4 regions of the Paenibacillus odorifer genome follow, and region 2 is predicted to be linked to each of the others. Evidence: predicted binding sites of a transcription regulator. Region 2 holds the regulator's gene; each other region holds the start of a gene.
The links. The regulator Rex, encoded in region 2, represses fermentation and respiration genes when NADH is low (regulators of the CRP and FNR family bind a similar motif). The targets are predictions, from matches to a motif close to TTGTGAAATATTTCACAA.
Positions count from the first base shown of each region.

Region 1 (3,962 bases), 1.9 Mb from region 2:
ATCCGAGATAAAGGATGGCATCGCTGGAGAAATCAGCATTTCTCCCAGTGTAGCAAGCACCATTCCGAGCACTAAGCCAGGATAATTAGGCATCCACAAAAGAAACGCATAGCCACCCAAATAAAACAGGGCACTTGCAGTCATTTGCGCCGTTGAGGTAGACGCGAACCAGCGCTTAATCATTGTTACCAATGGCTGAGCTGCAAAAATCAAAATACCGTTCAGTGTCCAGAGAAAACCATAAGTTTTCTTAGGCCAGCCCTCTGAAATAATGAACGGAGATACCCCTGTATTCCAGATAGAGTTACCGAGAAGCAGGAACAAAGAACCGATCCCCATATAAAGATAAATACGAGTATGCCCCATTAGCTTCCACGTGGATTGTTTCTCTGGTTCATTCTTCTGATGCCCCATTACCTCATGCGCAGGTTCTCCACCGATTTTCTTCAGATATATAAAAAAGAAACCCGCAAATACCGCCGAAGTTACACCATTCATTACAAAGCTTAGCATATAGGAAATATCGGCCAAAAAACCACTTAATGCCGTACCCAGTGCTACACCAATATTATTGGCGACATAAATAACATTAAACAGCTCACCACGCTGCTTCGTGAAACGAAAGCCGATAAATGCCTGAATGGCAGGTAATGATAAGGAATTAAATAATCCTACCAGTCCCATTGCAACCATAAATAACGTCCAGTTGTTACTAGCTGCCGGCAAGGTGAACAGTGCCAAAGCATTCATGGCGAGCGCTCCGACAATCAGCCGGTTAACGCCTACCTTATGATAGAGTGAGCCCCCGAGTAGTTGACCCACGATCCCACCAACCGATTGAATAAGAATCACCAGTCCAGCATCTGACATGCTGCGTCCAAGCTCATCAAATACATACATCGTAACGAGCGGCCACATCAGCGCACTACCTGTTGCATTAATTAGGCTGGCAATTAGAAATATTTTCACTTCTTTTGGATATGCCTGTAAAAACTTCATAAGTAGTGTACATCCCCTGTTATATATGTGTCATTAATTCATCCAGTATTATCCCAAAACAGGGTTATGAGCAAGCATACACATTGACGTTTTATCGCGATAAAGTACGCATGAAATCTAGAGAATAAAACGCACATATCGCATGAATTATCCCGTCTCCCTTGGGGTTCACGTCCGCAGCCCTTCCTAGCTCTAATATCTATTCTTATTTTAAAGCCGTGGCTGTCGTCCGTAAAGCAAACTAAACAAGAAGAAACTGATTCGCTTTTAGAAAGACGGGGTAATAGAGCCTAGAAACACTCCCCCTTCAAAATTCGCCGTGATCCGATTTCGTTCCCCCGAGCGCGGATATATCACGGCGGATTTTTTTGTGTCTACATAACAAAAAGCACCCCTAAAACATTAACGCCACCAATAAGGCAGACCTTGAATGTTCTATGGAGTGCTCTATAAGACGAGCTTAAGCGTGTTTTTTGACACTGCTGCCGGACATGCTATCTACGGATTGAATAGCCGTAGGTGCTTTACGCAAGTATGCCATCCAATAGGCAGCTGCGACAAATATTGCTCCACCCGTTAGATTGCCGAGCCAGACGGGAACAAAGTTAGTGAAGTATTGCCCCCATGAATAGTAACCTTCAAAAATAGCTGCTGGAATTAGGAACATGTTAGCTACAACGTGCTGGAATCCGATCGCAACAAAGGCCATCGTTGGGAACCAAATACCAAGGATTTTGCCGCTGAAGTTATCTGCTCCATAGGAGAGCCACACTGCCAGCGCAACGAGCCAGTTACAGCCGATACCCGAAACAAATGCCGGAAAGAATTCTGCATCGATTTTATGACCAGCCATATCCACCAATTTCTCTAAATACACACCCTCTGAAGTTAAACCCACCACATGACCGAAGAAATAAGCTACAAATAATGCCCCTGCCAGATTACTAATCGTAATGAGCAAAAGATTCTTCACAACTTCCCAAAAAGAAATCTTCTTAGCCATAAAAGCGAGCGGCACGGCCATCATATTCCCTGTCAGCAGTTCTCCACCCGCAAGGAGTACCATGATCAGCCCAACGGGGAAGACTGCTGCCCCGATAAAGTTAGCAATGGAACCCCATTCCTGTGGTGCGCCAGCAATGACGCGAATATCCAATAAAAACCCGAGCGCAATAAACGCTCCTCCCAAAAAGCCCAGAATAAGTACGGTACTTAGCGGATTATGAGCTTTTTTTATGCCGTTCTCTACAGTTACTTCGGCAATTTGCTGCGGTTTGCTATAAGCCATGGTTCCTATCTCCTTCATCTATTTACTTCAAATTTGTTCCTTTATGAACATTGTAGCGTGTCGTAAAACACATTAACGTGATAATTATCACTTTGAGAAAACTAAGTGAAAGTTTTCACTGACATGTCAAATTTACTGCGACCTGTGCACAAATAGAAGTTTATGTATGACCGACTAAGCCAGCATATCTTGTTTCGTTGGATTACATTTGAGCGTACGCAGCAGCTATCGGACACAGTTGTCCTTATATGCAGCTATATCTCACTGTAGCTATACCTCACTGTAGTCATACCTCACTATCGGCATTCTATCGGACTCGGATGACTCTAATCGTAGCTTTTGAGCATATTTGGCCCACACCCGGACATCGGACCCAGATGCCCCTAATCTTAACTTTCGAGCACATTTGGCTTGCTATCGGACCCCATCGTCGCTATTAGCACGAAAAACACACTAGTTGTACCTCGTTCTATGTAATAGCTGCACTGGAGTCCGAAATCACGCTCAAAAGGCGATTAATTGCTATATAGCGCCTTCTGAGTCCGAAAGCTTCTGCGGAGGGATGATGACTCAGCACGATCGGACTCAGATGCCCCTAATCTTAACTTTCGAGCACATTTGGCTCGCTATCGGACCCCATAGTCGCTATTGCCACCAAAAACACAATAGTTGCACCTCATTCTATGTAATAGCTGCATTGGAGTCCGAAATCACACTCAAAAGGCGATTAATTGCTAAATAGCGGCTTCTGAGTCCGAAAGCTTCTGCGGTGGGCGTTGACTCAGCACGATCGGACTCAGATGACCCTAACCGTAGCTTCTGAACACATTTGGCTTACTATCGGACATCGGACTCAGATGACCCTATTGGTAGCATTTGAGCACATTTGGCTCGCTATCGAACCCCATAGTCGCTATTGCCACCAAAAACACACTAGCTGTACCTCATTCTATGTAATAGCTGCATTGGAGTCCGAAATCACGCTTAATAGGCGATTAATTACCAAATAGCGGCTTCTGGGTCCGATAGCTTCTGCGGTGGGCGTTGACTCAGCACGATCGGACTCAGATGACCTTATTCGTAACTTTCGAGCACATTTGACTTGCCATCGGACCCCATAGTCGCTATTGCCACCAAAAACACACTAGTTGTACCTCATTTTATGCAATAGCTGCATTGGAGTCCGAAATCATACTCAAACAGCGATTATTTGCTATATAGCGGCTTCTGAGTCCGAAAACTTCTAAGGAGGGCGGTGATTCAGCACGATCGGACTCAGATGACCTTATACGTAACTTTTGAGCACATTTGGCTTGCTATCGGACATCGGACTCAAATGACCTTAACTGTAACTTTCGAGCACATTTGGCTCGCTACCATCGCCGAAGCCATTGGATTGTACCTACCTATGCAGCTAATCATTCTGCACCTAACAAAAAAAGCAGCGATCCTCCCGTTACAGGAGGATCGCTGCTTCTCTAGCTTTATAAGGTTGTCTTTTTCCTCAATAAATCACTCAGGAACAACGTTCCTTTTTAAACCGTTACAGCCTCTTTGCTTGGTACTGTTGTCGGCAGTGCTTGAAGACCCACTGTATTCAGGAAGTTCCAAGGTTTGTTGTAATGCGGTTGGAAGAAGAAATCGATAAAGGCTAGTTGGTCGATTGTCATATGAT
Region 1 is NZ_CP009428.1:6,432,816-6,436,777, forward strand. Features, by position in the region: gene PODO_RS28135 (MFS transporter) at 1-999, opposite strand, end outside; gene PODO_RS28140 (formate/nitrite transporter family protein) at 1,460-2,287, opposite strand; gene PODO_RS28145 (FAD-dependent oxidoreductase) at 3,823-3,962, opposite strand, start outside.
Region 1: a site for Rex is predicted at 2,391-2,408, ahead of PODO_RS28140 (formate/nitrite transporter family protein). Genes of this name have one in related genera too.

Region 2 (3,962 bases):
TATCTTTTACTGATTATATGGACGAAGTAACCAAACGACTTAAAGACACATTACCGCAGTATGAAAGCCGGGAAGCTCAGGATATTATGATCAATGAGGTGATGACGGCACTTGCCGAAGACAAACACCTACTGATCGAAGCGGGCACAGGAACCGGTAAATCGCTCGGTTATTTGTTGCCTGCCATTTATCAAAGCGTTCGCACCAATGAAAAAGTCATGGTCAGCACTCATACCATTAATCTGCAGGATCAATTGCGCGAGCGGGATATCCCTTTGTTAACGCAGGTAGTTCCTTTTCCGTTTAAAGCTGCTATTTTTAAGGGAAGAGGACATTATTTGTGTCTGCGTAAGTTTGAGCATAAAATTAATAAAAAGGACTTTATAAGCCCAAGGGAAGATGCGCTTACTGCAGCTCAGATGATCGTATGGCTCACTCAAAGTGAATCAGGGGATGATGAAGAGCTGAATTTAAGCGGCCGGGGCGGTGATTTCTGGGAGACGGTGGCAAGCGATACCGATTCCTGTCTGGGCCGTTCCTGCCCGTGGTTCCGCAAATGCTATTATCATAGGGCCAAGCATGAAGCTGGGATTGCTGACGTGGTTATTACGAACCATTCCAAGCTATTCGCAGATGTTAAAGCTGGGCACCAGCTGCTTCCGGCTTACGAGCATCTTGTAATTGATGAAGCACATCATTTAGAAGATGTGGCTGGTAAACATCTTGGCATGCATATGAAGCATTTCACTGTGGCACACACGTTATCGCGACTGTATAAAGATAGCCGAAACGGACAGCTTCCTGCTCTGCGCCAGATCTTACAGTCGTCAGGCAGTGAAGAGGCTTCAGAATGGAGCGGAGTCATCGATCGGATCTACCCGGATCTGCTTACCGTCAAAGAAACCTGGGATGCACTCAGCGACAAGCTGTTCAGCCTTTTGCCGGAACGCAGTGATGCAGCAGCAGGGGAAGCGGGGCAACTGGTTATGCGTTTGCTTCCTGCCCGTAAGCCGAAGGATTGGGATGAATTAGTTGCGCTTGAGAACACTATGAATCTGACGTTAAGCGCCATCATCCGTAAGGGTGATAAAATGCTTAATGAGATGCGTGACCAGGAAAGCCAATCCTCAGCAGACAGTCTTGTTACTGATATTAGCGGTTTATTTAAGGATTTGGCTTCCATACGTGAGCAAGTAAGATTCTTTATGGGGCTGAATGACGATAATGTAGTATATTGGCTGGAGGCAAATGGAAATTACCGCAGCAAATCACTGCAGATGTATGCCGTCCCTGTGGATGTTAGCAGCCAGCTTAAAGAGTTGTTCTTCGATAAGAAAAAAAGCATCGTGCTTACCTCGGCGACGCTGTCTGTAGATAAATCTTTTCAGTTTATGATTGATAATCTCGGACTTAACGAAGCTGCGGAAGAGGGACGTCTAATGACCTCACTCCTTCCATCTCCCTTTAAGTATCGCGAGCAGGCGCTGCTAGTTATACCGCGTGATTTTCCTAGTGTGAAGGGCAGTGTGGGCGATGCTCGATTTGTCGATACACTCGTACAGTCGTTAGCAGAAGCTGCCAAAACAACACGTGGGCGGATGCTGGTTCTGTTTACTTCTTATAAAATGCTGCGTCAGGTATATGATCCGCTTAAAGAGGCTTTGGCCTCACAAGAGATTACGGTGCTTGGTCAAGGCGTGGAAGGTGGCAGCCGGAGCAAGCTGATCCGCCGCTTTCAGGACAGTGCAGCATCCGTTCTGCTGGGGACGAGCAGCTTCTGGGAAGGTGTAGATATTCCAGGTGAAGCACTGACTTGCCTGGCCATCGTGAGACTTCCGTTTCAACCGCCGAATCACCCGTTGGCGGAAGCGAAGTCGGAGTTATTGCAGGCTCAGAAGAAGAATCCATTCATGAAATTGTCTGTTCCTCAAGCGGTTATTCGTTTTAAGCAGGGATTCGGAAGACTGGTTCGCACGGCGCAGGATCGCGGAATAGTTATTGTTTATGATACAAGGGTTATTGAATCTCATTACGGGAAGTATTTCCTTTATTCATTGCCTGGTCCCAAAATGGAGCATATGCTGACTGATCAAATGGTCCCCCGCATAGCGGAATGGCTAGAGGATGGCGGCGCTTCTTAAAATGCTCGTCTTCAGTTTAGCTCCTCCTTATCCTTAAGGGCGGTAAGTTACAGTACCGCCCTTAATAAGGAGAGGTATACGTTAGAATATGGATTTTCACAAGAACATTACTATTTTTAGGAGGAAAAATATGAAATCGGATAAAATATCAGAAGCCGTTGTTCGCAGACTACCTGTGTATTTGCGTTTTTTGAATGATCTCCAGAATCGCGAAATATTAACAGTTTCCTCTCAGGAACTTGGACAAAAGCTTGATCTTAATCCCGCACAGATTCGTAAGGATTTAGCGTATTTTGGTGACTTCGGCAGAAAAGGTATCGGCTATGATGTAACGTATCTTATTGAGAAAATCCGTCATATTCTGAAGCTGGATCAACAGCTTAATGTAGCTTTAGTAGGGGCAGGTAATCTCGGACATGCCTTGTCTAATTACAATGCATATCTCAAAGATACTATGAAAATCACGGCTATATTTGATTCGTACGCTCCTAAGGTTGGACGTAAGATCAACTCCCTTACTGTGCAACCGATGGATGAACTAGGCAGCACGATTCGTGAGCAAGGTATTCGCATTGCCATTATTACCGTACCTGATTCAGAAGCTCAAAATGTAGCAGATATTCTCATTTCTTCTGGGATTGAAGCAATTTTGAACTTTGCCCCTGTGATTCTGAAGACACCACCGAATATCCGGGTGCATGCAGCTGATTTTACAACTGATCTGCAAAGTCTTGCTTATTACTTGCGGGATGGAAAGGAAGAAAGCGAACATGAACAACAATAAAACGATAATTAAGGGCGGGTATTTTCTGACTCCGGGAACGGATGAGCCGGTTCTGAGTGGATATATGACTATTGAAGATGATTTAATCACTTACATAGGAAAAGAAGAGCCTCAGATGGAAGCTGGAGTGCAAGTGGTTGATGGCAGCCGTCTGCTGTTCATGCCTGGACTTGTAAACACACATGGTCATGCGGCGATGTCTTTGCTGCGTGGATATGGAGATGATTTAGCGCTACAAGTGTGGCTTCAGGAGAAAATGTGGCCGATGGAGGAAAAGTTCACCGGTGATGATGTATACTGGGGAACCTCCTTATCTGTATTGGAAATGCTGAAGGGTGGAACTACGACCTTCCTCGATATGTATGATCACATGGACCGAGTAGCTGAGGTAGCTGAGTTATCAGGTATCCGTTCCGTATTGATGCGTGGTGTGATCGGGTTATGTCCAGAGGATGTACAGAATCACAAGCTTGCGGAAGCGATTTCTTTTGCCCGTAACTGGCATGGAAAGGCTGACGGTAGAATTACTACTATGATCTCACCGCACGCCCCTTATACTTGCCCTCCGGACTTCCTGGTTAAGTTCGTGCAGGCAGCGCATGATCTGGATTTACCGATGCATACGCATATGTCCGAAACGAAACGTGAAGTGGAACAAAATGTGGCGGATTACGGGTTGCGTCCTGTAGCTCACTTAGAGAATCTTGGAATGTTCACACGTCCCTCGATAGTTGCACATGGTGTTCATTTAAATGATGAAGAGATTGAGATCTTGGCTCGCCATAATGTGGGTGTCTCTCATAATCCGGGCAGTAATTTGAAGCTGGCTAGCGGAGTGGCTCGGGTTACTGATCTTCTAAAAGCTGGTGTGAAGGTGTCTCTTGGCACGGATGGCGCGGCAAGCAACAATAACTTGGATATGTTTGAAGAGATGCGGCTTGCAGCTCTCATTCATAAGGGTGTCAGCGGTGATCCAACGGCTGTTCCAGCTCCAGAAGCTCTACGTATGGCTACAGAATATGGCGCCCAGTCCATCT
Region 2 is NZ_CP009428.1:4,563,628-4,567,589, reverse strand. Features, by position in the region: gene dinG (ATP-dependent DNA helicase DinG) at 1-2,141, shown strand, start outside; gene PODO_RS19895 (redox-sensing transcriptional repressor Rex) at 2,272-2,925, shown strand; gene PODO_RS19890 (amidohydrolase) at 2,912-3,962, shown strand, end outside.

Region 3 (3,962 bases), 1.9 Mb from region 2:
TTCGAGCAGGGTTTAGGGTTAAACTATATTAGTAAGCTAGGCTGAACAATCCTTTAATGTGGGACAAGTAACGAATATTACTTGCTTCCTTCATCAGAGTTGCAGGCAAGCCTTTTAACGGAGTAGAACTTGCACCAACGATGGCTACACCGTCTTTACGGCCTAAGCTAGCAAGCGTACCAGAGTTGATTGGGCTAAAGCTTTCAAACGATTTATTTTTCAAGAAGGCATACAGATTGTATCCGATCAATTCACCCATTTGCCAAGCGATTTGAGCAGTTGGAGGGTATGGACGTCCATCTTCTGCAAAGACCACCGCGCTGTCACCAGCAACGAATACATCTTTGTGAGAAGTGGATTGCAAGAACTCATTCACCGTTGCACGACCGCGGTTAACTTCAAGACCGGATTCGCCGATGAGTGGATTTCCTTGTACGCCACCAGTCCATACAAACGTGTTAGCAATAATTTTTTGACCGTCTTTCAAGTCAATCGCATTGCCTTCTACATTCGTAACAGGAAGACCTGTCAAGAATTGTACACCACGTTTTTCCAAGCTTGCTACAGCACGTTCGATCAATGCATCTGGCAATACTGGAAGGATTTTAGGACCTGCTTCAACGAGCATAAGCTTAATTTCTTTAGGATCAACGCCATATTTTTTAGTAAGTGTAGGCAATACATCCGCGATTTCACCAACAAGCTCAACGCCGGTTAAGCCGCCGCCACCGATCAGGATGTTTGCATCTGCTTCATTTTTCGATTTCGCATATTCACGAATACGATCTTCAATATGTTGATGAATTTTGTTAGCATCTGCAGCTGATTTCAATACCATACTGTATTGTTCAAGCCCTGGAATGCCAAAATAAGCTGTAGTGCTGCCAAGACCTACAACAAGCGCATCATAAGTAAGTGTCACACCATCAGAAAGAACAATTTGTTTGTTCTCCACAGAAAATGAATTAACCTTCGCGATTTTCAGGTCAATATCTTTACCTGCGAAAAGCTTAGTTAGAGGCATAGCAACAGCACCCTCTGCAACACTACCTGCTGCAAGACGATGCAATTCTGTGATGATTTGGTGGGTAGGATACTGATTAACTACAGTAATTTTAGCTTCATCTTTTTTGAGATACTTGCGTACGGTTAAGGCGCTTAGTAGACCACCATAACCTGCTCCTAGAATGACAATATGTTTAGACATGATGTTTCCTCCGTCCCTTACGAATAAGATATGAAAATGATTATTTCTGCTTACTGCGTTCTCCAGCAACTTGAAGGTATGCATTTACGAAACGGAAAAGCTTTTGTGCTTGTGGATCTTTCAACAACTTCATAAGACCAAAAAGACCAATAACTTCGTTACTTTCATTCGCACGATCTTTTGCTTCGATCACTGTAGCTGCCATATTCTTCGCGGAATGCACTACAGGTTCAGCAAGTTCTTTAATTGCACTTACCGTATCACTTTTCAAGACATCATCCGCTGCGACAGTTTGCACAAAGTCATAGGACTTTGTAAGCACGCCAACAAGCTCAGTTAATTTTGGCAGCTGTTCCACCAAGACTGTTAATGATTCCTGAACTTCTGGTTTCAAGAGCTGCTCTAGAACATCCATTTGTTCCTTGCTAACAGCTACTTTTGGTGATTCTTGTTCAGGTTGTGTTTGAGTGATTGATTCTGACATATCCAAATCTCCTCTGCAATAAGCTTTGCTGCTTAATAGTAATGAAAAACATAAGAACTTTTAACGCCATATTTCTATTATAGCACTTATCAAGTTATAAATGTCACAAAGTTTTTGAATTTCCATAAAATTTTGTGATTTTTATTACATTATAATAAATTATTTAAATTACCAGTGTTAATTAAAACCGTTTGAGTGAATTAATGTACAAATTCATTCAAATTCTTCTCAGTTTTCAACAAAACATCCACAATGTCCATATTCTTCTCTATTAGAAGTAACCTGAAATAAAGAGAACGCAGGAAGTTCTTTGTATTTATTCGAGTAACATACTGGCTGTGGCTTCTAGGCCAACTGCCACATTGCGCCAAGTTGAGAATCCACTCGGTTATAGACTGCTGTGGAAGTAAATGATGATCGATGATTGTAACTATAATAGTAGCAATCCGTTCATCTTCTTCCTCCCTGAATATGTATTGATCGTTATAAAGCATCTTTTGAACAACTGTCAGAACCTCTTCCCGCACCTCGGCATCACTCTCCGAGCATAAAACCAGCTCATCCAAGGCGTCTGCGCCATGGGCTGCTGCGTGTGCCCAGCCTTCTTTTTCCATATAACCTCTTAAATCCCGTTCTTCCTTATAATAACGAATTAAACCCTGCTTCACCTTTGTAAATTCAGAGCTATCCAATATAGCCTTTTCCCTATTCCGCTGGAGAATAAGAGCAACAACCAATACAGAAAATGTTCTTGTATACACCGTCTGATCTTCTTTGTTCCCAATGTGATAAAATAGATGCTGCTCGTCAAGGAGTATCCACAGCAGTTCACGAAGCTCCGCATCATTAAACCAATGTTTCTCATTAATCCATTTGTAGAATGTGGAATAAATCAATTCATCACGCAGCACAGGCTCGGGATCTCCTAAATGCTCAAGCATCAACTTCACATAATCCTTTATGTCCTGTCCACTTCTAAGCTCGTAGTCATTCTCTTCGATTCTTTGTAAATCTATCATCAATCGTTCTCTACTATTAATCAATTTATCCACCCTTTCATTCACCGTGTTTTTACATATCCTAATATCCTAATTTATGTCCTATTTTTTGACAACAGGGTATTCAAGATTAACTTCAATAAATTTTATCATTGACGAATTTTATAGGCTGTGTTATTTTTAGTTAGTAACATTTAGTTAGTACATTTACAAATATCAGGTGTTTATATTTTACAACCGAATACATACACAACGGAGGAATACTTATGAGCGCTTTTACAGACTTGATTCAGTCCCGCAGATCCGCTATGAATTTTGTGGAAGGGGTCACCATCCCTCAAAATGAATTAGAGGAAATGTTCTCTTACGCCAGATTGGCACCATCGGCCTATAATCTACAGCATACAAATTACAAAGTGATATCTAACGAGAGCTTAAAAGAAGAAATTCGCGAAGCGGCTTACGGCCAATATAAAATCCATACTGCTTCAGCAGTTATTGTAGTGCTAGGAGATAAGCATGCTTATCAGCAGGCTCCAGAAATCTATGGCGGGCTTAAAGCTTTAGGAGCGATGTCACAAGAGGAATATGATGAGCAAATAGAGATGATTAACAATGCTTACATTGATAAGGATGCTTTTCAAAGAGATGAAGCAATACGTAATGCCTCTCTCTCGGCCATGCACTTTATGCTGATCGCCAAAGATAAAGGCTGGGATACCTGCCCGATGATCGGCTTCGATGCTGATGTTATCCAATCCACCTTGAATCTGCCGGATCATATGGTACCTGTTATGCTGATCACGATCGGCAAAGACAAAAAACATAAAATCAGACCCCGCGGCTACCGTAAGCCAGTCAACGAATTCGTTGAGTTCATCTGATTATAGATACAGCAAAACGTTCCATCCGAGGCAAGTAGCGGGTGGAACGTTTTTTAATTGAAACTCATCATGAAGATAGTCGACCATGCGCTCGTTATACAGAAGAAGTTTTACTTCGCATATTGTAAAATGGCAATCGCTGCTCGTTCCCGTCGTTCGGAGTCATCACAAATCAAAGCTTCTTTCAAAATATTAAGCGCCTTAGAGAGCATCTCCTCATCCAATTGCAGCGGACTATTCACTTCTTGTTCATTAGCAGAAACACCTGTAATCCACAGATCCAAGCGAGCACTTGGTTTTGGACCCTTATATTGTACAACCGGTGCACTTTGGTTAAATAACTCCCGCACGCCTGTGTTTAGTTCAGAAATCGGCAGACTTTTCAACCA
Region 3 is NZ_CP009428.1:2,646,535-2,650,496, reverse strand. Features, by position in the region: gene PODO_RS11205 (NAD(P)/FAD-dependent oxidoreductase) at 29-1,207, opposite strand; gene PODO_RS11200 (helical membrane plugin domain-containing protein) at 1,248-1,691, opposite strand; gene PODO_RS11195 (DUF2785 domain-containing protein) at 1,892-2,710, opposite strand; gene PODO_RS11190 (nitroreductase family protein) at 2,956-3,573, shown strand; gene PODO_RS30005 (hypothetical protein) at 3,684-3,962, opposite strand, start outside.
Region 3: a site for Rex is predicted at 1,824-1,841, ahead of PODO_RS11200 (helical membrane plugin domain-containing protein). Genes of this name have one in related genera too.

Region 4 (3,962 bases), 3.0 Mb from region 2:
TTCTAGTTCATATTGATAAACAGTATAGTGTTCAAACCCTTCTGATGAAAAGGAATCTTTATTGATTATAATTTCATCACCAATAACGTTTTGCCCTTTTAGCAGTTGAGAGGTTTACTAGCCGTGTTTTAGTATAGTTAATATGAGCTGTTTGAAAAGAAATGACTGCATTGTGAACTGCTCATAAATGAAATCGACTGCTTCGGGAGGATCGATTTGGGGGAAGCATTGAAGTTATACAATTCCCAGAAGTATTTGAGAACGAGATGAAAATGAAACGATATACAAACCTATCGCACAGAATTCATTCCATAGATTCAAACTAAAAGACGATCAGTGACCTGCCCTTTGCAGAAACTGATCGTCTCTCTTGTCTTACAGTCCTTCTTCTCCGTACAAAAAAACCGAGAAAGAGCACTTTATTTAAAAGTGTCTATTTCTCGGTTATCGTGTATTTATTCGTTATTTAATTAGTTAGGTTGCTCTTCCATCGCTCTAATGGATTCATCCACCTTCACCATCATGGAACATTCGACTCTTTTGCGGAAGACGTCACAGCTGAAGTCATAGGTACCAATTAAGGAACCCGTCGCGTGCAGTGCATTGGCAGGACAACCACCGCTGCAGTAGAGTTTAGCCCAGCAGTCTTTGCATTCCGGCTTCGAGTAGCAGTTGCTCTCTTTAAATTGACATTGCAGCTCTGGCTTTGTGATGCCATCCCAGAGGTTCCCCATGCTATACTCTTCATCCCCTACGAACTGGTGGCAAGGAAAAAGCTCTCCCCAAGGGGTGACAGCAAGATATTCAGTTCCCGAACCACAGCCAGTAATTCTCTTCTGGATGCATGGTCCTTCTGAGAGATCAAGCATGTAATGATAAAAGGTAAACCCCTTGCCTTGTTCACCACGCCCGATCATTTCCTTCGCGAGAATTTCGTACTGGTTGTATATCTCCGGCAGGTCCTCCTCAGTAAGTGCATAGGGTTCCTTTGGATCACAGATGACTGGTTCCATCGAGATTTTGTCAAAACCAAGGTCTGCGATATGAAATATATCATTGGTAAAATCGACATTGTTACGAGTGTAAGTTCCCCGTACATAGTACTCTTGGTCTCCGCGCTTTCGAACGAATTCCTGGAACTTCGGAAGAATATGATCGTAGCTGCCTTTTCCGTTAACCGTTTGGCGAAGCCGGTCATGAACCTCTTTCCTTCCATCCAGGCTTAATACGACATTGTACATTTCCTGATTTAAAAACTCGGTGACCTCATCGTTCAGCAGCATCCCGTTCGTCGTGAAGGTGAAGCGGAACTTCTTTTTGTATTCTTGTTCTTTGCTTCTTGCATAAGCTACGATCTGTTTAACCACTTTCCAGGCCAAAAGCGGCTCCCCGCCGAAAAAGTCGATGTCCAGGTTGCGATGATGGCCCGAATTTTCAAGCAGGTAATCGATGGATTTTTGTCCAACCTCATAGCTCATGATCGCTCGGTCTCCGTTGTATTTCCCCTGGCTAGCGAAGCAATAGTCGCATGATAGATTACAGGTATGCGCAACATTGAGGCAGAGTGCCTTGACATAAGTTTTTCGTTTTTTTAAATCGAGCGAGAGGTTCTCATACTCATCTTTTGTAAAAAGCTGTCCATCATTTATAAGCTCCTCGATATCCACGATGGTTTCTCGAATGTCACTCTCAGAAATGCTGGAATCATGCTTATATTTTTCTAACATCATTGTCACGATTTGGTCGACAGAAGTTTTCTCATAATCCGCTATAATTTCATATGCTAGGTCATCAACAACATGTACCGAGCCACTGTAGGTGTCGAGCACGATATTGTATCCGTTTAGTTTATATTGATGAATCATACTTGCTAATCAAGCTCCTTTTGCACACAAGTAGAAACGGCTTTGCCATCCTTTAGAGGAAGCGTCCATTTCTTAAAAATAGCCGCCCATCATCAGAGCAATGGGCGGTAAAATTCCTAATCCTATCTGTTCATTGCATTTTCACACTTCTGGTTTGCAACGCCGCAGGAAGTTTTACAAGCGGACTGGCAAGATGTCTGGCATGCGCCGCATCCGCCGTGTTTTGCGGTATCCATCAGTTTGCGGGTGCTTAGGGTTACGATTCTTTTCACGATAAATGACTCCTTCTGTAATTTCTTGTGATCACTTTCACTTAATTTCCATGGAACATCGTAGCAACATCACGCAAGTACGTCTATGATGCCTGTCACCTAGCAGAGTAGAGAGGCATTAAACATATAAACAAAGTAGCATCAATGCTAATTCCCGTTCAGTCTTTCATGCTTGTGATCGTAGGATGCCGTAGCGGGAACCAGAGTCAGAGCAATACTAAAAAAGTGAAACAAAAAAGAGACGGCAATGATGCCATCTCCTTTAACAACATTTTTTCTCATACTTGTCCTTAAAGTCCAATAAATATAAGGATCTCATTGCACTGTATCCCTCCTTACCGGTAGAGCGACACTCTCCACATGCGTGGGTGGACAGTGTGAACAAACTTATATTAGGAGCCCTAAGACACTTCCGGACATTTTATCTGCTCTTGAATATTCAATGAATTTATTTATTTTTATAATGTACTACGCCTTAGTTCATAAAAATATTGCACAATCGGATGCTTTAACTTCATCTTCTCGCTCATGTTTAAAATCCAACCGTTTTGATAGAAGGCGGCTCTGAGCATAGCATCTATGGCGTGCTGCAGAGGGACGAGAATGGCCCTCCTATCCATAACCGAACGGATGCTTTTTGTACTCTATCGGGCTTGAGCCGACTCTATTTTTAAACACACGACTAAAATAGTACTGGCTCTTATACCCTACCTTCACGGCCAGATCCCCGATTTTGATATTCGGCATTACGTCATCTAGAATCTCCTTCGCCTTCGATATCCGAAGCTCGGTGACATAGTCAAGGAATGAAGCACCGATTTCTTGCTTCATACGCTTGCTAAGATAGGTTTGGTTGATATGAAATAGCGCTGCTACTCGAGTAATAGACAGCTCCGGATCCTGATAATGACTGTCAATATACTCCGTCACTTTTTGGATAAGCACTGTTCCATCCCCTGTATACCCGGGAAGCTCCCGCTCCTTATCCACCCTGCCTTCATGTGAATGCAAAGGATATTTTACCTGAAGATGCTCATCGATCCGATGAAGCAGCTTGTTCAGATCACTCTTCGGCACAGGTTTCAATACATAATCGAATGCTTGCAGTTGCACGGCTTGACGCGCATATTCAAAGTTATCGTACCCGCTGATGATGACAACCAGAACCGACGGGCAGCGTTCGCGCAATATATTCATCAGATCGAGCCCATTTATATTCGGCATGTTGATGTCCACAAGACATACATGTGGTGGGGCTTCCTCCACCATATTCAATGCTTCGTTTGCACTTTTCGCTTCTCCTGCAACCTCAAAAAGATACGGACTCTCCTCAATGTATTGTCGCAAGCCTTTGCGAATGATCGTTTCATCATCGACGATGACAATCTTCCACATCTTCATTCCACTCCCCGTCCAAAGGTATTCGAATGACCATAACGGTAATGCCATCTTCGCTCTTCACTGCAAGGCCATATGGCACCCCGTAAGTTAGTCGAATGCGATGGTTTACACTGTATAGCCCAAAGCCTGTGGCAGAACGATCATATGTATCATCAAGAAGGGCTTGATTCATCTGTTCAAGCTTTTCTTTCGGAATCATAACCCCATTATTTTCAACCTTAATGACCATATAATTGGCCTTTTTATATGCTGTAATCGAAATTTTACACTTTTGATCCCCAAGTGGCTTAATCCCGTGATAAATCGCATTTTCCACCAACGGCTGCAGCATGAAGCGAACGACTTGGCACTGAGCAAGCTTTTCATCATATCGTAGCTCGTAGTCCAGAATCTCCTCATATCGCACACCTTGAATATGAAGATA
Region 4 is NZ_CP009428.1:782,741-786,702, reverse strand. Features, by position in the region: gene scfB (thioether cross-link-forming SCIFF peptide maturase) at 471-1,865, opposite strand; gene scfA (six-cysteine ranthipeptide SCIFF) at 1,988-2,137, opposite strand; partial or broken gene PODO_RS32265 (SF0329 family protein) at 2,596-2,676, opposite strand; gene PODO_RS03390 (response regulator transcription factor) at 2,750-3,532, opposite strand; gene PODO_RS29830 (histidine kinase) at 3,507-3,962, opposite strand, start outside.
Region 4: a site for Rex is predicted at 2,163-2,180, ahead of scfA (six-cysteine ranthipeptide SCIFF). Genes of this name have one in related genera too.